Regions from separate parts of the Rhizobium sp. YTUHZ044 genome, predicted to be linked through region 2. Evidence: predicted binding sites of a transcription regulator. Region 2 holds the regulator's gene; each other region holds the start of a gene.

What was found. The regulator LexA, encoded in region 2, represses DNA repair genes until DNA is damaged. The targets are predictions, from matches to a motif close to TGTTCNNNNTGTGTTCNG.
Region 1: the regulator LexA is predicted to act here: its motif matches at 3,576-3,593, upstream of NL154_RS14010 (putative DNA modification/repair radical SAM protein).
Region 3: the regulator LexA is predicted to act here: its motif matches at 2,943-2,960, upstream of NL154_RS20490 (helicase-related protein).
Region 4: the regulator LexA is predicted to act here: its motif matches at 3,860-3,877, upstream of NL154_RS00265 (DNA recombination protein RmuC).

Annotation. Positions count from the first base shown of each region.
Region 1 is NZ_CP101426.1:2,801,056-2,806,540, forward strand. Features, by position in the region: gene carB (carbamoyl-phosphate synthase large subunit) at 1-828, shown strand, start outside; gene NL154_RS14005 (UdgX family uracil-DNA binding protein) at 884-2,338, opposite strand; gene NL154_RS14010 (putative DNA modification/repair radical SAM protein) at 2,338-3,570, opposite strand; gene greA (transcription elongation factor GreA) at 3,836-4,312, shown strand; gene NL154_RS14020 (glycosyltransferase family 4 protein) at 4,340-5,398, shown strand.
Region 2 is NZ_CP101426.1:1,785,214-1,790,698, forward strand. Features, by position in the region: gene NL154_RS08875 (ComEC/Rec2 family competence protein) at 1-1,842, shown strand, start outside; gene lexA (transcriptional repressor LexA) at 1,823-2,542, opposite strand; gene NL154_RS08885 (VOC family protein) at 2,738-3,634, shown strand; gene kdsA (3-deoxy-8-phosphooctulonate synthase) at 3,631-4,476, shown strand; gene eno (phosphopyruvate hydratase) at 4,618-5,485, shown strand, end outside.
Region 3 is NZ_CP101426.1:4,178,004-4,183,488, reverse strand. Features, by position in the region: gene NL154_RS20490 (helicase-related protein) at 1-2,780, opposite strand, end outside; gene NL154_RS20485 (DUF3309 family protein) at 3,578-3,733, shown strand; gene NL154_RS20480 (YMGG-like glycine zipper-containing protein) at 3,761-4,021, shown strand; gene NL154_RS20475 (beta-ketoacyl-ACP reductase) at 4,403-5,128, opposite strand; gene NL154_RS20470 (acetyl-CoA C-acetyltransferase) at 5,198-5,485, opposite strand, start outside.
Region 4 is NZ_CP101426.1:51,131-56,615, forward strand. Features, by position in the region: gene NL154_RS00255 (methyl-accepting chemotaxis protein) at 1-1,384, opposite strand, end outside; gene NL154_RS00260 (ribokinase) at 1,625-2,524, opposite strand; gene NL154_RS00265 (DNA recombination protein RmuC) at 2,604-3,827, opposite strand; gene NL154_RS00270 (globin-coupled sensor protein) at 4,024-5,485, shown strand, end outside.

The DNA.
Region 1 (5,485 bases), 1.0 Mb from region 2:
GTCGAACTGCTCGACGAGCTGGAGCGCCAGGCGAAAGCCATGGCCAAGGCGCTCAATGTCGGCGGCCTGATGAACGTCCAGTTCGCCATCAAGGACGGCATCGTCTACGTGCTCGAGGTCAATCCGCGCGCTTCCCGCACCGTGCCCTTCGTCGCCAAGACCATCGGCGCGCCGATCGCCAAGATCGCCGCCCGTGTCATGGCCGGCGAGAAACTTGACGCCACCTTCGCCGCCTACGGGCCGAAGCCCGATCCGCGTAAGCTCACGCACATCGCCGTCAAGGAAGCCGTCTTCCCCTTCGCCCGCTTCCCCGGCGTCGACACGCTGCTCGGCCCGGAGATGCGCTCGACCGGCGAAGTGATCGGCCTCGACACCGATTTTGCACTGGCCTTCGCCAAGTCGCAGCTCGGCGCGGGCGTCGAACTGCCGCGTGACGGAACGGTTTTCGTCTCCGTGCGCGACGAGGACAAGCCGCGCGTGCTGCCGGCGATCCGCATCCTCGTCGAAGAAGGCTTCAAGGTGCTGGCAACTGGCGGCACCGCCCGCTTCCTCGGCGAAAACGGCATCACCGCCACCAAGATCAACAAGGTTCTGGAAGGCCGCCCGCATATCGAGGACGCCATCCGCAACCGCCAGGTCCAACTCGTCATCAACACCACCGACGGCAACAAGGCGATCTCGGACTCCAAGTCGCTGCGCCGTGCGACGCTGATGCAGAAGGTGCCCTATTACACGACGATGGCCGGCGCCGAAGCCGCCGCCCAGGCGATCAAGGCGCTGAAGGCCGGCAATCTCGAAGTGCGGCCGCTGCAAAGTTACTTCGCTTGAGACAGGGCAGCGCCACCGCTCGACGGGCAGTGGCGCGAACTCCACCGGAATCAATTTATCCGGCTGAGACCATAAGCCGCTGAACCTTCAGCATATCCACGCGAAACCGGGCCAGCTCCTCCGCCTTCAGTCGCTCGTCCGGAATGCGCAGCAGATAGGACGGATGCACCGTCACGAAGAGCGTGCGCCCTCCTTCGATCGCCATCGCCCTTCCCCTGACATCCTGCAGGCGCTCTTTGACATCGGTCAGCGCCGCAAGCGCCGTCGCCCCCAATGCGACAATCAGTTTCGGCTTGAGGAGCGCCATCTCGCGATCGAGCCACCAGCGGCAATGCTTCACCTCATTCATATTCGGCTTCTGATGGATGCGACGCTTGCCCCGCGGCTCGTATTTGAAATGCTTGACGGCATTGGTGACGTAGAGCCTCGAGCGGTCGATGCCCGCCTCCGATATCACCTGATCGAGAAGCCTGCCGGCGGGACCGACGAAGGGACGCCCGGAAATATCCTCCTGGTCGCCCGGCTGCTCGCCGACGAACATCACCTGCGCATCGCGCGGCCCCTCTCCGAATACCGTCCGCGTCGCATTTGCATGAAGCGGGCAGCGTGTGCAGACAGCGGCCTCCGCGCGAAGTGCTTCCAGCGTGCCCGCAGTAGCCGCTGGTTCTGCGGGGAGATTGCGCGCGGCCCGCTGCAAGCGGTCGTGAAACGGCAGCGACTGCGTCGCCTCCCGCGCCGCCATCTCCCGCACCTTGCTTTCGGCCGATGCAATCAAGCCAGGAATGAGGTCGGCCTCCGGCAGGTTCTTCCAGTATTTCTTCGGCATCTCCGCCTGCATCGCCTTCACCTTCAACCGCGCGGGGTTGAAGATGCTGGCATAGTAGGTTCGCCAGAGTTCGTCCGTGGCATCGGTGAGATTAGGCCTTTCGCATGGCTCGTCGGCAATCGTCAGCCGCTCGCCGTTCCAGGCCGCCGAGCCCTTGGGCGTGGCGATCAGCCAGTCCATGTCGCTGAAACGGCGCTGGAAAAAGGGAGCCGTGCGCCTGACGACATGATGGTCCGGCTCGAACCAGGCGAGGAATTTCCGACGACCTGCCGATACCGCGCCGACTTCCTTGAAACGGACGAAGGCCGTCATCTTGTGCGCGTCGCGCCGAATGTTCTTCGCCATCAGCCTGGCCCGCACAACATCCTCGTCGGAGGTCACCTCCAGCAGTTGCCGATCCAGCTGCAGCCTCCAGAGGAGACGGTACAGCAGAGAAAATCGCGCCGGATCGGAATGGCAGAGGACGGTCTCAGCAAGCTCGATGAAAGCGGGCGGCACCGTCATCGGCTTACGCGTTGTCGCAGGCGCTGGCGGCATGGCGTCCCGTTGAAACGACAGATCGGCCTCGGCGCTTTTTTCGCGCCAGTCGATCTCCTCGGGCAAGATGCCGGCTGCCGCCAAAACGCGTGCGGCATCGCGCCATTCGCCAAGATCTCCACGTCCTGCAAGCACGACCCGGCGCATCACAGCAAGGACAATTGTTCATGCTGCGGCTCGAACACGGCGCGCAGGTCCGGGCGGTCGACCAGCCGTCGCGGCGACCAGCCTTCCGCGGAGACGAAGGATTGGACTTTCTTGATCGAAACTCCGAGTCGGGAGAGATCATCAAGCCGCAGGCGACGAAAACGGCGCGCAGAGACGATCGCTTTCACGGTTTTGGTGCCGAGGCCCGGCACACGCAGCAACCGCTCGCGCTCGGCCTTGTTGATGTCGACGGGAAATTCGCCCCGGTTGGCAAGCGCCCAGGCAAGCTTCGGATCGAGATTGAGATCGAGCATGCCGTCCGCCTGGTTCGCAGTAATCTCCTCGATGTCGAAACCGTAGAACCGATAGAGCCAGTCGGCCTGGTAAAGCCGATGCTCGCGCATCAGCGGCGGCTTGATCAGCGGCAGGTTTTTCGAGGAGTCCGGGATGGGGCTGAAGGCGGAGTAATAGACGCGCCTCAGGCCATAGCTGCTGTAGAGCCGGCCGCTGCTCGCCAGAATAGTCGCGTCATTGGCCCCATCCGCCCCGACGATCATCTGCGTGCTCTGGCCGGCTGGCACGAAACGCTGGCGTTTCCCGGTCTTAAGCGTCGGTTCATCGGCAGCCTCGATCTTCGACCTGATATCCGCCATCGATCGTCTGATATTGACGGGCTTCTTTTCCGGCGCGAAACGGGAAATCCCGCTGTCGGTCGGCAGCTCGATATTGAGCGACAGCCGATCGGCATGAAGCCCCGCCTCCTCGATCAGATGCGGCGACGCCTCGGGGATCGCTTTCAGATGGATATAGCCGCGGAAATTATGCGTCACCCGCAGCTCGCGGACGATGCGGACCATCTCCTCCATCGTGTAATCGGAAGAGCGAATGATGCCGGAGGAAAGGAAGAGGCCTTCGATATAGTTGCGTCGGTAGAATTCGAGCGTCAGCCAGACGACTTCCTCCGTCGTGAAGCGTGCGCGCTCGACATTGCTGGAGGAGCGATTGACGCAATAGGCACAGTCGTAGATGCAGAAATTGGTGAGCAGGATCTTCAGAAGCGAAATGCACCGTCCATCCGGAGCATAGGCATGGCAGATGCCGGATCCCTCGGTCGAACCCAGTCCGCCGCTTGCGCTCGAATCGCGTTTCACCGTGCCGCTGGAGGCACAGGAAGCATCGTATTTTGCGGCATCGGAAAGGATGGCCAAACGTTCGGTTAGCGACTTCTTCATTAGTATGTTCACTATATGTTCCATGGCGCAAAGTCAATCCCGGCGCGGCTGCCGCTCCCCCGTTTGGCACGCATCACCCGACGTACCAGCGGGTATCCGTTTCATTTATGCGAATTTTCTGGAAATCAGCCGTGGCGATCTGCTATAAGCATGCAACTATGATTGTGGCACGGTTCCGAAGTTCCTCTTCGGGACCTGTTTTCTTTTGTGTGTGCCTGACTGTGCTGACGCAAGACGGCGGCCGCAAGGAGTGAAGGACAGAAAAATGGTTGATAAGGTACCGATGACACAGGGTGGTTTCGTCAAGCTGCAGGAAGAGCTGCGCTGGCGTCAGCAGGAGGAGCGCCCCCGAATCATCGAGGCGATCGCCGAAGCCCGTGCTCATGGCGACCTTTCCGAAAATGCCGAATACCATGCCGCCAAGGAAGCCCAGAGCCACAATGAGGGCCGCATCACCGAGCTGGAAGACCTGACGGCCCGCGCCGAGGTCATCGACCTCACGAAAATGTCCGGCGACAAGATCAAGTTCGGCGCCAAGGTGAAGCTCGTTGACGAGGACACCGAGGAAGAAAAGACCTACCAGATCGTTGGCGACCAGGAAGCCGACGTCAAGGCCGGCCGCATCTCCATCTCCTCCCCGATCGCCCGTGCGCTGATCGGCAAGGAAGTCGGCGATTCCATCGAGGTCAATGCGCCGGGCGGCTCCAAGGCCTACGAAATCCTACAGGTTTCCTGGGGCTGATCGCCCGTCAGACACGAGACCCATTCCTTGCCGGATATTCGTGACGTCGAGATCATCGCGCCCAACTTCAAGCGCCGGCTCTCCGGCGTCACGTCGACCATCGTTCAGCTCATCCCATGCCAGATCTGGCTTGGGATGCGCATAGCGACGCTCGGCCCCGGCCTGCCGGAGGGCTTGGCCAAACTGAGATGGGCGCAGCTTTTCGGGCTGTGGCGTCCGCCGGCCAGGCGACGTCACCGCGTCTGGCACGCCCGCCGCAACAATGAGATGGCCGTCGGCATCCTGCTTCGCCATGTCCTGCGCATGCCGCTGAAGCTGCTCTTCACTTCGGCGGCGCAACGCCGTCACACCGCCTATACGAAATGGCTGATCCGCCGCATGGACGCCGTGATCGCGACCAGTGACCGCTCAGGCTCCTTCCTCGAAGTGCCTCACACTGTCATCCAGCACGGCGTCGACCTTTCTCTCTTTCACCCACCGGAAACCGCCGACGACGGCATAACCGCGACCGGCCTGCCCGGCCGCTATCTCGTCGGCTGCTTCGGCCGCGTGCGCCATCAGAAAGGCACCGATCTATTCGTTAAGGCGATGATCGAGCTCTTGCCGCAGCATCCGGAATGGACAGCCGTCGTCTCCGGCCGCGTGACGGCCGAGCACACCGCCTTCGCCGAAAAGCTCAAGGCCGATGTCGCCGCCGCCGGGCTCACCGACCGCATCCTGTTTCTCGGCGAAGTGCCTGATATCAAGGTCTGGTATCGCCGCCTGACGCTCTACGTCGCCCCTTCCCGCAACGAGGGTTTCGGCTTGACGCCGCTCGAAGCCATGGCCTCGCGGACGGCCGTAGTGGCATCGGATGCGGGCGCCTATGCCGAACTCATTGCCGAGGGCGAGACCGGTTCGGTCGTGGCTGCAGGCGATGGCGAAGCGCTGACGCGGGCAATCGCCCCCTATATCGCAGATCCGGCGCTGGCGATCGTGCATGGCGAGAATGCATTGCGTCATGTCCGGGCGAATTTCGCGCTGGAGAAGGAAGCAAAAGCGATTGGCGCTGTTTACGATCGCCTTCTCGGCGACAACAGTGGTTAAAGCCGAAACGGGAAACTGCCTGCTGAAAAAGCCGGCCAACTTCTCCTTCGTCATGCTCAGGCTTCCCGAGCAACTGCCTCCGTTTGA
Region 2 (5,485 bases):
GATGCGCCTTTCGAAATCGGCGACATCATCACCGGCAAGGCACGGCTGACACCGCCGGCGGGCCCCGCACTTCCCGCGCTCAACGATTTCTCCTTCGGTGCCTATTTCGACGGCATCGGTGCCAACGGTTTCTTCTATGGTGCGCCGGAGAAACTCGACTTGGAGGCGGGCCCGCAGGCGGCCAGCTCGACGTCGGACGCTCTGTTCGAATGGCTCTACCGGCTGCGCAGCAGCATCGGCGACCGCATAAGATCGATCCTGCCCGGCGATACCGGCGCTTTTGCCGCTGCTCTGGTGACGGATGAACGGCGCGCCATCTCGAAGACGACGACGGAGGCGCTGCGCCAGTCCGGCCTTGCCCATATCGTCGCGATCTCGGGCCTCAACATGGCGCTGTCGGCCGGCATCTTCTTCGTCGGCTTCCGCATGCTGCTCTGCCTCTTTCCCGGCGTCGCCCAAGCCTATCCGACAAAGAAGATCGCCGCCGCCGGTGCGCTCATGGCCGTCACCGCCTATTACCTGATCTCCGGTTTCGGGGTTTCGGCCGAGCGCGCTTTTATCATGATGACCATCATGCTGATTGCCGTCTTCTTCGATCGGCCGTCGATCAGCCTGCGCAATGTCGTTCTCTCTGCGCTCATCATCATCGCCATTTCACCTTCGGAAGTATTGGGACCGAGCTTTCAGATGTCCTTTGCCGCGACATTGGCTTTGGTATCGGGCTATCAGCTGTGGAAGGACAGGCGTGTCCGTGAAAACGCTTTCCTGAAATTGCCGATCATCAGGCCGGTGGTTGTCGTCGCCGGTTTCTTCGGCGGCGTCTTCCTGACCTCGCTGATCGGCGGTTTTTCCACCGCCCTGTTTTCGATCGAGCATTTTCATCGCCTGACGGCTTACGGCCTGCCGGCAAACCTTGCGACGATGCCGATCATCTCCTTCATCGTCATGCCGGCCGGGCTGCTGGCGATGCTGCTCATGCCCTTCGGGCTGGATGCTCCGCTCTGGACGGTGGTCGGATTCGGCCTCGATCTGGTGATTGCGGTTGCCAAGACGGTGTCCGGCTGGGGCGGCGATATCGGCATCGGCCGCTTGCCCGCCTGGTATTTCGCAGTGGCGGTGGCAGGCTTTCTGCTGCTGACGCTGCTGCGCACCCGGCTGCGCCATGTCGGCACATCCATCATCGCCGTCTCGACACTCACCGTACTGCTGCTGCCGGCTCCCCGCCCGCCGGATCTGGTGATTTCGGAGGATGGTGGTCTGGTTGCGGTCGTTGCGGCTGAGGCAATCGCGTCCAACCGTGAAAACCCGCCGGATTTCATCTTCGACCAGTGGCAGCGAGCGCTGGTCCTGCCGACACATGTTCCACCGAAGATGCTGGATGGTCCGGCTATCCCGCCGGAAGGAGAAGACCGCCGAGTCAGGCTTTCCCGCGATCAGCAGAACGAAGCGAGCGCAGCGATGCGGGCAGCCGCAGCAGGCGGTGAAGCAAACCGGTTTTCCTGCGTCAAGAAGGCGTGGTGCACATCACGACTCGGCAATGGCCATATCGTCACCGTCATCGACAATGCCGCCTATCTCGGCCCGGCCTGCGATACGGCCGATATCGTCGTGACCTCGGTCCGCCTGCGTTTCAACAGCTGCCGTTCAGGCGGGACGCTCTTCACCGGCGAGACGCTCCGCAGGACCGGTTCCGTCGAATTGCGCTTCGCCGATGCCGGCCTGCAGGTCGCAACCGCATTCGAGGCGCTATCGCGGCCATGGATGCGCCATCGCGCCTATGATTGGCGCAAAGACAGTTTTACCGAATCCGGTCCGGCTGCTGTCAGTGATAACGGCGAATGAGGCCGACGAGCTTGCCCTGCACCTTGACGCGGTCCGGCCCGAAAATCCGGGTCTCGTAAGCCGGGTTGGCGGCTTCCAACGCGATCGAGGCGCCCTTCCGGCGGAAGCGTTTCAGCGTTGCTTCCTCGTCGTCGACGAGGGCAACGACGATGTCGCCGGGACTTGCGGTGCTGCCGTTGCGGATGATCACGGTGTCGCCGTCGAAGATGCCGGCGTCGATCATCGAATCGCCCTTGACCTCCAGCGCGTAGTGCTCACCGGAGCCAAGCATGTCCGCGGGAATGACGATGTCATGCGTGTTGTTCTGGATCGCCGAGATCGGAACGCCGGCGGCGATTCTTCCCATGACCGGCACGGAGACAGAGTTGCCGTTGTCGGCGACCGGCTTTGCGGCAGCGGGGGCGGCGACCGGCTGGGGTTTGCCGAGGCTGCCCTCGATGACGCTCGGCGAAAAACCGCGGCGCTGTTGCAGGCTGGGGTTATAGGCCTCCGGAAGCTTGATCACTTCAAGCGCCCGGGCGCGATTCGGTAGGCGGCGAATGAAGCCGCGCTCCTCGAGCGCCGTGATCAGGCGGTGAATGCCGGATTTCGAGGCGAGATCCAGGGCATCCTTCATTTCGTCGAAGGAGGGAGGGACGCCGGATTCCTTCATGCGCTCATGAATGAAAAGGAGAAGCTCCTGTTGTTTGCGCGTGAGCATCGACGTCAGACCCCTGATTGAAACAAATCCAGAACAGACACTATATGTTCCATATGTGTTCCGCAAGTAGCTAAATTTCCGTAAAACTTCGGGCCAACTCGTCGAGATTTTTAATTTCATTCGACGGGATTGGCGCACATCGCTTGCATTCGGGGAGGGGCTGTCGCACATCTTTGCCCCTTTCAGGAGGATATCATGAACGCGCATTCCGCCAAGTCGCATCCGCTGGATCACGTCGTGCTGCCGGTGGTCAATATCGATCTGGCGCGTGAGAGGCTCGGCAAGCTCGGTTTCACCGTCGCCGCCGATGGGCGCCATCCCTTCGGAACGGAGAATGCCTGCGTCTTTTTCGCCGACAAGACCTATCTGGAGCCGCTTGGCGTGGCGAGCGTCGAGGAGAGCGAGGCAGCGGCCCGCCACGGCAATGTCTTCATCGCCCGCAATCGCGCCTTCCGCTTCCGCTGCGGCGAGGAGGGATTGTCTGCGCTGGCCTTCCTCAGCGAGGATGCCGGCCTCGATCATAAGCGCTTCGTCAGCAACGGCGCGAGCGCCGGCGAGATGTTGCAATTCAGCCGGCCGATGCGGATGCCGGATGGTTCGGAGACCGTCGGCAGCTTCAAGCTGGCCTTTGCAGCTGATCTGCGCGCACCCGATTTCTTTCTCTTTACCTGCCAGCGCATCAATTCCTTCCCGACAGATCGCGCCGCGCTGGAGACGCATGCCAATGGCGTGATCGGCATTGCCGAGATCGCGCTTTGTGCGCCGGACCCGGCGGCATTCGCCGCCTTCGTCGGGCTTGCGATAGGGCAGGCGGCGGCGGAGAAAACCGGTTTCGGCGTGAATATCGCGGCATCAAATGCGAAGATCAGCCTGATGACGCCCGAAGGGCTGGAGGCCTATTTCGAGCTTGCCGTCTCATCCGCCGATCGTGGTCTGCGCGGCCGGGTAATCCTCTTCACCGTCGCCGATCTTGCCGTGACAGAAGCGCATTTGGGTGCTAACGGGATCACATTCACGCGCAAGAACAATCGCATTCTGGTGAAGTCTACGCCCGGGCAGGGTGCGCTCTTCGCCTTCGAGGAAACACGATGAGCACCGACACGAATTCCGAAGTCAGGATCGGCGAAGGCGAAGGTCAGGTCACCTTTTCCAATACCGCCCGCCTGTCGCTGATTGCCGGCCCCTGTCAGATGGAGAGCCGGGACCACGCCTTCATGGTCGCCGGCACGCTGAAGGAGCTTTGCGCAAAGCTTGGCATGGGTCTTGTCTACAAAAGCTCCTTCGACAAGGCCAACCGCACCTCGCTCTCGGCCGAGCGCGGCATCGGCCTGGAAAAGGGCATGGAGGTCTTTGCCGACCTCAAGAAGGAATTCGGCTTTCCGGTCATAACCGACGTCCATACGGCCGAGCAATGCGCCGAGGTGGCCAAGGTGGTCGATGTCCTGCAGATCCCGGCCTTCCTCTGCCGTCAGACCGACCTACTGATCGCCGCCGCAAGGACCGGCCGTGCCGTCAATGTCAAGAAGGGCCAGTTCCTCGCCCCCTGGGACATGAAGAACGTCCTGAAGAAGCTCAACGCCAGCGGCAATCCGAATGTGCTCTTGTGCGAGCGTGGCGCTTCCTTCGGCTACAATACGCTGGTCTCCGACATGCGCTCGCTGCCGATTATGGCGGCGATGGGCGCTCCCGTCATCTTCGACGCGACGCATTCCGTCGCTCAGCCGGGCGGGCAGGGCGATTCCTCCGGCGGCCAGCGCGAGTTCGTGGAAACGCTGGCGCGCGCGGCAGTGGCGACGGGAATTGCCGGCGTCTTCCTCGAAACCCATCAGGACCCCGACAACGCGCCGTCCGATGGCCCGAATATGGTTTATCTCAAGGACATGCCGCGACTGCTCGAGAAGCTGCTTGCCTTCGATGCGATCGCCAAGTCCTGACGTTCAACAAGCTGACATGTTCGTGGTTTAGGCCACGACGGAATGCTGGTTCGGAGGCCGGAAATTGCGGCATTGTAATTTGCACGCCTTCGATTATGACAGGCTTCGAACGACTTATCACCCACCGAGCAGGAAGAACCCATGACTGCAATCACCGATATCATCGCCCGCGAGATCCTCGATAGCCGTGGCAACCCCACCGTCGAAGTCGACGTCTATCTCGAAGACGGCAGCATGGGCCGCGCGGCCGTTCCCTCGGGCGCCTCGACGGGCGCGCATGAGGCGGTCGAGCTGCGCGACGGCGGCAAGCGCTATCTCGGCAAGGGCGTCGAAAAGGCGGTCGAGGCCGCCAACACCGAAATCTTCGACGCGATCGGCGGCATCGACGCCGAAAACCAGATTCAGATCGACAACATCATGATCGAGCTCGACGGCACGCCGAACAAGTCGCGCCTCGGCGCCAACGCCATCCTCGGCGTCTCGCTCGCCGTCGCCAAGGCTGCCGCCCAGGCATCCGGCCTGCCGCTTTACCGCTACGTCGGCGGCGCTTCCGCCAGCCTCCTGCCGGTGCCGATGATGAACATCATCAACGGCGGCGCCCATGCCGACAATCCGATCGACTTCCAGGAATTCATGATCCTGCCGGTCGGCGCCGATTCGATCGCCGACGCCGTGCGTATGGGGTCGGAAGTCTTCCATACGCTTCGAAAGGAGCTTGCCGCGCAGGGCCACAACACCAATGTCGGTGACGAAGGCGGCTTCGCCCCCGGCCTGAAGAGCGCGCCCGAAGCCCTGGATTTCATCATGAAGTCGATCGAGAAAGCCGGCTACAAGCCGGGCGACGACATGTGCCTCGGCCTCGACTGCGCCTCGACGGAATTCTTCAAGGACGGCAAGTATGTTCTCGAAGGGGAAGGCCGTACGCTCGAATCGGGCGCCATGGCCGAATATCTCGCCGAGCTCGCCGGCAAATACCCGATCATCTCGATCGAGGACGGCATGGCCGAAG
Region 3 (5,485 bases), 2.3 Mb from region 2:
CGATGGTTGTCATTGCGGCCGCCGAGACGCCACAAAAGAACCGGCTTCGGTTCCGCCGGCTCGCCAGCTTCCCCGGAGGCGGCAGTCTCTGCCGAAGCGGTTGCCTCGGTCACTTCGGCCGCAGCGTTGCTGTCGTTCGCTTCTGTGGCGGGGACGTCGGCCGCCGTCGAAGCCGGCTCGGCTTGGGTCGGCTCGGAAACAGCCTCTTCCGTCGCTCCGTCGGCATCATCGTGATCGGCTTTTTCTGCCGCTTCTTCCGCGGATGTTTCCGCGGAGGCGGCAGGGGCTGAAGCCGCGTCCTGCGCCGCAAGATGGGCCGACGCCTCTTCCGCCTTCACGGCATCGGCGCGATAGCCGAGGCCCTTGAGGATCTCTTCCATGTCCTCGAGCGTCGCCCCGAGAATCGACAGCATCGCCGTCGTCGTCGTGAAACGGCGACCGTCATAGGCGCCCTCCGGACGATTGCTCTGACCGGGCTTCCATTGCAGCAGCGGACGGATGATATCGGCAAGCCGCTCCAGAATGTCGATGCGCACGGCGCGCTTGCCGAGGAAGCGGAAGCCGGCGAGCTTGTAGAACATCCGCTCGAAGCTCGGATCGGTGACGACCGAGGTGCGGCCGGCGGCAAGCACGGGGATGAGATCGCCGTAGCCCGGCTTGTCGAGACCGTCGTTCTTCAACGCCCAGAGCAGCGTGATCAGTTCGGCAGGTGCCGGCTTCAGAAGGGCCGGAACAAAGATATGATAGGCACCGAAACGCACGCCGTAGCGGCGCATGGAGGCGCGAGCCTCCTGATCCAGCGACTTCACCTCTTCGGTGACGTCGCGGCGGAAGAGCACGCCGAGATTTTCGACCAGCTGGAAGGCAAGTCCCTTGGCGAGGCCCTGCAGATCCTCGGCGCGCGACAGATCATCGAGCGCTTTCAATACCGTGCTGATGTGATGATTGACGAAACGTTCGATACGGGCGGCGACGTGATCGCGGGCATTGCCCGTCAACTGCTCGTCGGCGAGCAGGATCACGCGCGGCCGCATGACGTGATCGCTGCCGGAAAGCCGCGCCACGGGATCGCCGAGCCAACGGATCAAGCCATCCGAACCGATCGCCAGATCGCTATTGCCCGCGGCATGCAGCCGGGCCGCACGGGCCTCGAACTCGAGCGCGAGCGCCTTCTGCGACGCAGCCTGAACCGCCTTGGCATCCGGTCCATCCGTTCCCCCCACCGGGGTGAAACGGAATCCGCTCAACTGCCCTACATGATGTCCTTCAACGAAGACATCGCCATTCACACTGATTTCAGCTTCCAGCATCGCATTCTCTCTCAGGCGCTTCATGAGCACAGATGTCCTGCGATCAACAAAGCGTTTCGTCAACCTTTCATGTAACGCATCGGACAATCGATCTTCGATTTCCCGCGTCTTTTCCTGCCAATGTGTCGGATCGGCAAGCCAGCCGGGCCGATTCGAAACGTAGGTCCAGGTCCTTATCTGCGCGATTCGCGCCGAAAGCGTGTCAATTTCCCCATCAGTTCGATCCGAGCGATGAACCTGCTCCGCAAGAAACTGCTCGTTCACCGTGCCATAGCGCACGAGATCGGAAAAGAGGGTCGAAATAAGATCGGCATGTTGGGCCGGAGTGATACGCCGGTAGTCGGGCAGCGCGCAAGCCTCCCAGAGTTTTTCGACGCGGGCCGGCCTGTCGGCGAGGTCGATCACTTCGGGATAGCGCGAAAGCTGCTCGAGCGCCTGCTGATCGACCGCCGGCAGCGCCCGCGTCAGCCCGGGCACGCGCGGCCCGGCCTCCAGGCTGGCGCGCAGCGACTGAATTGAGGAGAAATCCATCTCCGTCGTGCGCCACTGCAGAACCTTGACGTTGTCGAATTCATGTCCCTCGATGCGCTGCACCACTTCCTCGTCGAAGGGCGAGACTTGGCCGGTGACACCGAAGGTGCCGTCCCGCACGTGCCGCCCGGCGCGGCCGGCGATCTGGCCGAGCTCGGCCGGATTGAGGTTGCGGAACTGGTAGCCGTCGAATTTCCGGTCCTGGGCGAAGGCGACGTGATCGACGTCGAGGTTGAGGCCCATGCCGATCGCATCGGTCGCCACCAGATATTCGACGTCGCCCGCCTGATAGAGCGCGACCTGCGCATTGCGGGTGCGCGGGCTCAGCGCCCCCAGCACGACCGCCGCGCCGCCGCGCTGCCGGCGGATGAGCTCGGCGATGGCATAGACCTCATCGGCGGAAAAGGCGACGATGGCCGAGCGCTGCGGCAGCCGGGTGATCTTCTTCTGCCCGGCGTAAAGGAGATGCGAAAGCCGTGGCCGCTCGACGATCGTGACGCCGGGCAGGATCTGCTGCAGGATCGGCCGCATTGTCCCCGCGCCCAGAAGCAGCGTCTCATCCCGGCCGCGAAGGTGCAGGATACGGTCGGTGAAGATATGGCCACGCTCGAGATCGCCGGCGAGCTGGACCTCGTCGATCGCGACAAAGGCGGCTTTGGTCTCCCGCGGCATCGCCTCGACCGTGCAAACGGAAAAACGCGCATTGGGCGGCGAAATCTTTTCTTCGCCCGTGACCAGAGCCACGTTCTGCAAGCCGACCTTCTCCACCACCCGCGTATAGACCTCGCGGGCCAAAAGCCTGAGTGGCAGGCCAATCACGCCGGTCCCATGTGCGACCATGCGCTCGATGGCATAATGGGTCTTGCCGGTATTGGTTGGTCCAAGCACCGCGGTCACACCGCGCCCGCTGAGAATCATCGGCTGCGAAGTCAGAGTCATGGTCCATGCAAGTGAGGCAGGCGCGCCCCGGGAAAAGTTTTGCCATCTCGATGGAGGCACAGAACACATGGACAGCTACTGCCGCAAACGCAAGGGCAGATTTCAAAATGCGTCGGGGATTGCGACTTTTGCGAGTCGTCCGGACGGTCCGCATTTCCGATTCGGAACAGCGTGAGAACGAATCAGAGACGAATCGCTGACTCCTGCTGATTCAGCTTTTGTTCACGGCTAAGTATTGATTTTGAATCACTTTTTCCTACTAAATGCTGAATCGCGGGACTCTCTCCGGTTCGCATTTTGTGACCCTGCCGGAGGTCTGTCATTCGCTTTTTGCCAAGGGAAAAATCCGCCGAAATTAACGTCTCGATCAAATCCGGAACGAATCGGCGACGAATCGCCGACTGCTCTGCTTTCCCCTTTCGTTCACGGCCATATCTGGTGGCGTCGTCATGTTCCGCCCGCTAGATGCGGGGCAGGCGGCAAGATCTCGTCACGTCGGTGTTAATCTTCCGGCGAGCAAATTCACACAGCCTTAAGCCTGACCCGCTTGCCCGTCGGACCGATCAAAAACGGAACGAATCACCGACGAATCGGAGCCATCGTGATCTTCCTGCTTTGTTCGCCGCAACATGTTGGATTTCAATGTCTTTTTAACCATACGGGCCTTTTGCCAGGGGTGACGGATCACAAACCATGAATCGCGTCGCATCCTAATTCGCGCGCCCAACCGGGAACAAAAATCGCCAATGTGTGTTTCTTGTCCATTCAGATTGCAGATGAAATGAAGGAAAAACACCATGCTTGGCACGATACTTCTCGTTATCCTCATTCTGCTCCTGATCGGAGCCCTGCCGAACTGGGGTTATAGCCGTGGCTGGGGCTATGGACCTTCCGGCGGTTTGGGGCTAGTTCTGGTCATTATCATTATCCTTGTACTAATGGGCCGCATCTAAAGCCCGACTAACCTGGGGAGTTACGACATGATGAAGAAGATTGTTCTTATCGGCGCGCTCGTGGGCGCTCTCGCATCCTGCACCGCGACCGAGCAGGGCACGGCGATCGGCGCCGGCACCGGTGCAGTCATCGGCGGTGCCGTCACCAACAGCTGGGGCGGTGCCGCAGTCGGCGCCGTTGCCGGCGGCCTGACCGGCGCTCTCATCGGCCAGTCGGTCGAACGCCGCGGCTACTGCATCTATCGCGATCGCTACGGCCGCCGCTACGAGGCGCGTTGCCGTTACTGATCGCATCACATATCGGACTCCCAACGGGCGCTTCTGCGCCCGTTTTTCTTTGCCGACACGTCCGTCAACGTGACGTTGACGATCGGTCATGAAAGTCAAATCCACCAACGCCCATTAGCTAGCCGCATATTTACCTCGTACGCGCAGGGCAGGCGCCATCGCCCGACAATTCCACCGTCGTCATTCTCGTCGCCGCGGCTTTCCTGACAACCGCGGTCTCATCTCTTGTCTTGGTAGCAGAGATCGCTCGCGGCAGCGAATGCCGGCCATGATTCGGGTTGATCGAGACCGGAACACCGGCAACCGCTTCTGCCCTCCCGAACAAAAGCAAAGGCGCGTTCTGCAACGCGCCTTTGCAAATCGACACACGTTCGTCCTATCTTAAACGAAGAATTGCCCGCCATTGGCCGTCAGCGTCGAACCGGTGATGAAACCAGCATCGTCGGAGACGAGGAAGGTAACGCAGCGGGCAATCTCTTCGGGCTCGCCGAGACGGCCGACCGGGATCTGCGGAATGATGCGTTCATTCAGTACCTTCTCCGGCACGGCAAGCACCATTTCCGTTCCGATATAACCGGGGCAGATGGCATTGACGGTGATGTTTTTCGCAGCCCCTTCCTGGGCAAGCGCCTTGGTAAAGCCGAGATCGCCGGCCTTGGCCGCCGAATAGTTCGCCTGGCCCATCTGGCCCTTCTGGCCGTTGATCGACGAGATATTGACGATGCGGCCGAAGCCGCGGTCGCGCATGCCGCTCCAGACCTGATGCGTCATGTTGAACAGACCGGTCAGGTTGGTGTTGATCACCTCGTGCCACTGCTGCGGCGTCATCTTGTGGAACATTGCGTCGCGGGTGATGCCGGCATTGTTGACGAGGATCTCGACCGGCCCGATCTCGCGTTCGACCTTGGTGATCCCTTCACCGCAGGCAGCGTAGTCTGAAACATCCCATTTGAATACCGCAACGCCGGTGACGTCGTGGAAGGCATGAGCCTTCTCGTCATTGCCGGCGTAAGTGGCCGCAACCCTGTAGCCGGCATTTTTCAGCGCCATGGATATCGCTGCGCCGATGCCGCGTGTACCTCCGGTGACCAGAGCCACTCTGCTCATGTTCCGCTCCCCCTCTGTGTTTTCGCCCGCTCGTGGCGGCATTTCAATCAATGACGGATTGCATGCTATTTAAAGTGCTTCAAAGCACATGGCGACGCCCATGCCGCCGCCGATGCAAAGCGTGGCGAGGCCCTTCTTCGCGCCGCGGCGCTTCATCTCGAACAGCAGCGTGTTGAGAATGCGCGCCCCGGAGGCGCCGATCGGATGGCCGATCGCAATCGCCCCGCCATTGACGTTGACGATCGACGGATCCCAGCCGAGATCCTTGCTGACAGCGCAAGCCTGTGCCGCGAAGGCCTCGTTGGCCTCCACAAGATCGAGATCGTTCACAGACCAGCCGGCCTTTTCGAGCGCCTT
Region 4 (5,485 bases), 1.7 Mb from region 2:
GTTTCAGCTTGCCGTATTCGCCGGGAAATTCGTCGGTGATGCGGTGACCGAGATTGCCCCGCGACAGCTCCGAAAGACCGGCGCCGACGATCGAGACGATCTGGCGCTGCAGCGATAGCGATTCCTGGCGTTCCGATTCAGAACGGCCGCGCTCGGCCTCCGCGGCCCCCCGCTCTCTGGCGGCTTCGTCTTCGAGTCGCCTGGAGTCGGCGAGCTTGAAGCGGAAGCCTTCAAGCGCCTTGGCGACCGAACCGACTTCGTCGGTACGATCCTGCCCCGTGACCGGCACGGCATATTCGCCGTCGCTGAGGGTTTTGACGCTGGCGACAAGGCTGCCGAGCGGCCGCTGCACGAGTGAGCGGACGGCGAAATAGAGCGCGAGCATCACCGCGCCGAGCACGATCAGGCCGGTGGCGATCATCATGTAAGTCTGGTCTTGTACCGGCGCGTTGATCGCGGCGTGCGGGACGTCGACAAGCACGAGCCAGGTGGCATTGACGCCGGGGACCTCGAACGGATAGACGACGCGGTCGAAGGGATCGAAGCCGTCATAGGTGAGGTTGCGGACGAGGCCGGGCTGCTTGTTCGACAGCGCCGCCTTGACGACGTCGGCGCCTTCGCCGTCATATTGCTTCGTCATCAGGTCGGGGATCGGTGCGACGATCCAGTTGCCGGCCTGGGACAGCAGCGTCACCCGGCCCGAGCCGAAGGGATGCAGCGCCTGCAGCTTGTCGGTCAGCGACTTCAGCGAGATGTCGACACCGCCGACACCGATCATCTTGCCGCCCGATATGACGGGATAGGCAATGGACGTCAGCAGCGTCGGCACATCTGTTCCCTGGGCGAGGTAGGGGGTCGTGATCGCGCCCTTGCCACTGTCGGCAGCAAGCTTCCACCATTCGGCGGTATAATCATTGTCGAAGGTGGAGTACTGGATTCCACCGTCCTTGGTCTTCGACCAATAGGGCGTGAAGGCGCCGTTCTTGTTCGTGCCTTCGTCATTATTGTTGGCGATCTCGGTGGTCTTGCCGTCGAGCGCGCCGAGCTGCTCGCAGAACCAGCTGCCGAAGGCAAAGGCGTTCTGTTCGAGATTAGCTTTCAGCACGTTGATCATGCCCCTGCGGTCGAGCGACTTGCCTTCGTGGGCTCGACCGATCACGCCTGTCATGCTGCGTGCGGCACTGGCGAGTTCGCCGACATTGGCGGCGATTTCGTTGGCGATCGCTTTCGCCTCGAGATTGGCTTGGTCCATCGTCAGCGTCTGGACGCGGTCCCGGGTCTGGCCGATGAGGAAGAGATTCGAAACGATGAGAACAAGCGCGATAGCGACGCCGGTGATGACGATGAGCTTCGCCGCAAGCGATTTCATGCGAAAAATGAACATGGGGTCCTCGGGCAAGGATACGCCGAACGTGCATTCTCCGGCGCAGGAGCGAAGGCATGGCTCCGTCATGGAGCAGCCGCATCAGCCGCGGATCCGCAAGCGCGAAGACCCGGCGATCACTGGGAAGATCGCCGGAGACCTCTTAAATTTGAGTGAAACTTTAGCGGTTTGTATGATGAAAGCCGCAGAAATCTCCCTTAAAATTGAAGGAGATCTGGCGAGTTTCGCAGGCAGGCTAGCCTATATTCTGTCTGCGACTTCCTCACTCACAGGAATCGACGGTTGCGCTCCTGATTTGAGACATGCGAGTGAACCGGCGACTGCCGCCCGGTGCAGCGCCGTCCGAAAGTCGAGGCCCTCGTCGAGACTGGCGGCGAGATAGCCGCAGAAGGTGTCGCCTGCCCCGACCGTATCGACAGGATCGATCGCCAGCCCTTGCGCCCGTGAAATGACCCCATCCCGGATGGCGATGACGCCATCGCCGCCGAGCGTCACGATCAGGGTCTGGCCGGTTTCCTGATGCAGGCGGACAAGCGCTGCCTCGCGCGCTTGTGCGTCCATGCCGTCCTGTCCGGCAAGCCGCTCGAACTCGGTCTCATTGGCAATGACGATATCGGCCAGGCGACCGAGGCGCGGTGCATCGGGGATCAAGGGGGCGAGGTTGAGGATGCTGGTGATGCCCTTGGCGCGCGCGGCCGAGAGCGCGCGTTCGACGGCCGCGACAGGCACCTCGAGCTGCAACATCAGCATGTCGCCTTCGTTCATGCGGCCGACCGCGATTTCCGCATCAGCTGGCGTGACCAGGCCGTTGGCGCCCGGAACCACGGCGATCATGTTCTCGCCGTCGGCGCCGACCAGGATCAGCGCCGTGCCCGTGGGGCCGTCAACATGCTTCACGAGGGAGAGATCGGTTCCCGCCGCATCGAGCAGGGCAAGCGCATCGGCGGCAAAAGCATCCTTGCCGACGGCGCCGACCATGTGCACATAGCGGCCGGCGCGGCGGGCTGCCAGCGCCTGGTTGGCGCCCTTGCCGCCGGCAGCCGTGGCAAAACCGTTGCCGGCCACCGTCTCGCCGGGCTTCGGCAGTCGCTCGGTCGTGGCGATGAGATCCATGTTGATGGATCCGAAAACTGTGATCATCAGGCTGTCCCGTCTTTTAGAGCATGCGAATGACATCATGCCCCTGCTATTCCATGGGGCGAGACACTGCCCGAAGCGGTCACTCCTCGTCAACCACCCGAAGCTTGAGAAGGCCGGTACGGCTTTCCACCGATTTGGCCGGAGCCTCGCCATCGCGGGCGGGCTTGGCGTCACCGCCTGCCTCGAATTCCAGCGCCTCGATCTTGGCGCCGCGCCTGGTGAGCTTGTCGGCTGACGTGACCACCATGTCGATATCTTTCTGCGCCATGGCGAAGTGGCCCTGCAGCTTGCGCACCCGCTCGTCGAGGCGGCCGAGATCGTCCATCAGCAGTGCCACCTCGCCCTGGATCAGATGCGCCTGCGCCCGCATGCGCTGGTCTTTCAGCACCGCCTGGATGACCTGGATCGACAGCATCAGAAGTGATGGCGAGACGATGACGATGCGCGCTCGGTGTGCCTTCTGCACCAGCGGCTCGAAGTTCTCGTGGATCTCCGCGAAGATCGATTCCGACGGCACGAAGAGAAAGGCCGTCTCCTGGGTTTCCCCCTGAATCAGATATTTCTCCGAAATATCCCGGATATGGATCTCCATATCGCGGCGGAACTGCTGGCCGGCGATCTTGGCGGCCTCGGGGCTGCCGGCGTCACGGATGGCGTTCCAGGCTTCGAGCGGGAACTTCGCATCGATGACAAGCGGCGGCGCGCCGTTCGGCATGCGGATCGTGCAGTCCGGCCGCGAGCCGTTGGAGAGCGTCTGCTGGAAGGCATAGGCGCCCATCGGCAGGCCGTCGGCGACGATCGTCTCCATCCGCGACTGGCCAAAGGCGCCGCGCGTCTGCTTGTTCGAGAGAATCGCCTGCAGTCCGACGACGTCCTTGGCGAGCGTCTGGATATTGTTCTGCGCCGCATCGATGACCGCCAGCCGCTCCTGCAGCCGCTGCAGATTCTCATGCGTCGATTTCGTCTGCTCGGTGATCGTCGAGCTGACGCGCTGCGACATGCCGTCGAGACGTTGGCTGATTGCCTGATTGAGCTCGCTCTGACGCGCGCCGAAAACCTCGGCCATGGCCGTGATGCGGCCCTGCATCTCCGCCTGGATCTTCAAAAGCTCGGCCATGCGCGCCTCGCTTTCGCCAGCCCGCAGGCTCGCCTCCTCCGCCTGCTCGCGGCGGAGGCTGATGCCGCGCAAGAGAAGGATGATCACCAGAAGCACAAAGGCGATGAGAACGCCGCCGGCAAGCGCCAGCATGGCCGGACTGAGCGAGGCGACGGAGAGGGCGAGCGATTCGGGATGAACGGTCATGCCGCAACCATAACAGAAGATGGGGCAATATATAGATCAAAACGTGAACAAAATCGGCAATTCCCAATATCCTCTCTGTCGCTTTCCTCGCCGACGCGGAAAATCGCTGCCAGTTTAATCATTGCTCAACCATATTGGCCAAAATCTGTGCCAATGAATTCCCTCCCGCGCCGTTGCGCCAAGTACAGAGATTTCCATGACATCCCAGCAGACCGACAGTGCCCTCAGACAGCGTCTCGATTTCATCGAACTGGACGAGGCGGCGCGCCGGTCGATGCGGGATATCAGCCCCGTCATATCAGAGCTGATCGGCGCTGCCCTCGATAAGTTTTATGCCAAGATCGCCAGGACCCCCGCCGTATCGGCTTTTTTCGCCGATAAGAACCATGTCGCCCACGCCAAGAAGCACCAGCAGGATCATTGGAGCAAGCTTGCCGGCGGCGCCTTCGACGAGAGCTATGTGGACGGCGTGACCGCGGTCGGCCGAACGCATGCCCGCATCGGGCTGGAGCCGCGCTGGTATGTCGGCGGCTACGCCCTTGTCATGTCCGAACTCGTCAAGGGCATCATGGAGAAGCAGTGGCCGTCGGTCTTCGCGCGCCAGCAGGGCAAACTGCTCGCCGAGAAGCTGTCGGCGGTCATCAAGGCGGGCATGCTCGACATGGATTATTCCATCTCGGTCTATCTCGAGACGCTTGAAGCCAAACGCCAGGCTCTTGAAGAGCAGCGCGCCCAAGCCCAATCCGACCAGGCGCTTGCGCTCGAGCAGCTGCGCCGCGGCCTGGAGGCGCTGTCGAACGGCGATCTCGAGGCTACCCTGCCGTCCGACCTGCCAGGTGATTTCCGGCAAATGGCCGAGGATTACAATCGTGCCGTCAAGGCGCTTCGCCAGTCCTTTGCATCGGTGCGGGACACGTCCGGCCATATCATGAACGGCGCCGACGTCATTTCCAATGCGACCAACGACCTGGCGTTGCGCACTGCCCAGCAGGCGGCGGGCGTCGAGGAGAGCTCGGCCGCCCTGCAGCAGCTTTCCGTCAGCGTCGGCCAGACGGCCGCCAATGCCGAGAAGGCTTCGGACGCCGTACGCGAGACGCAGCAGAAGGCGAAGAATTCGGGTGAGCTCGTCACCAGCGCCGTTTCGGCGATGGCCGGCATCGAGAAATCCTCGACGGAGATTTCCAAGATCATCGGCGTCATCGACGAAATCGCCTTCCAGACCAATCTTCTGGCGCTGAACGCCGGCGTCGAGGCAGCGCGCGCCGGCGATGCCGGCAAGGGTTTTGCCGTTGTCGCCCAGGAAGTGCGCCAACTTGCCCAGCGCACGGCCGAGGCTGCCAAGGAGATCAAGAACCTGATCTCGCAGAGCTCGACCCAGGTCAACGAGGGTGTCGGCATCGTCTCCAGCACTGGCGAAGCGCTGAACGACATGATCGGCCGCATCGACATCATCAACCGCTTCGTCGCCGATATCGCCGCCGCCGCTCGCGATCAGGCGACCGGCGTCAACGAGGTCAGCGTGGCAATCCGCAGCATGGGCGAGATCACCCAGCAGAATTCCGGCATGGTTGAGCGCACGTCGGCGGAAACCGGTCGCCTCAAGGACGAGGTGGACCAATTGATCGAATTGCTGCGCCGCTTCCGCGCCCGCTCGGAAG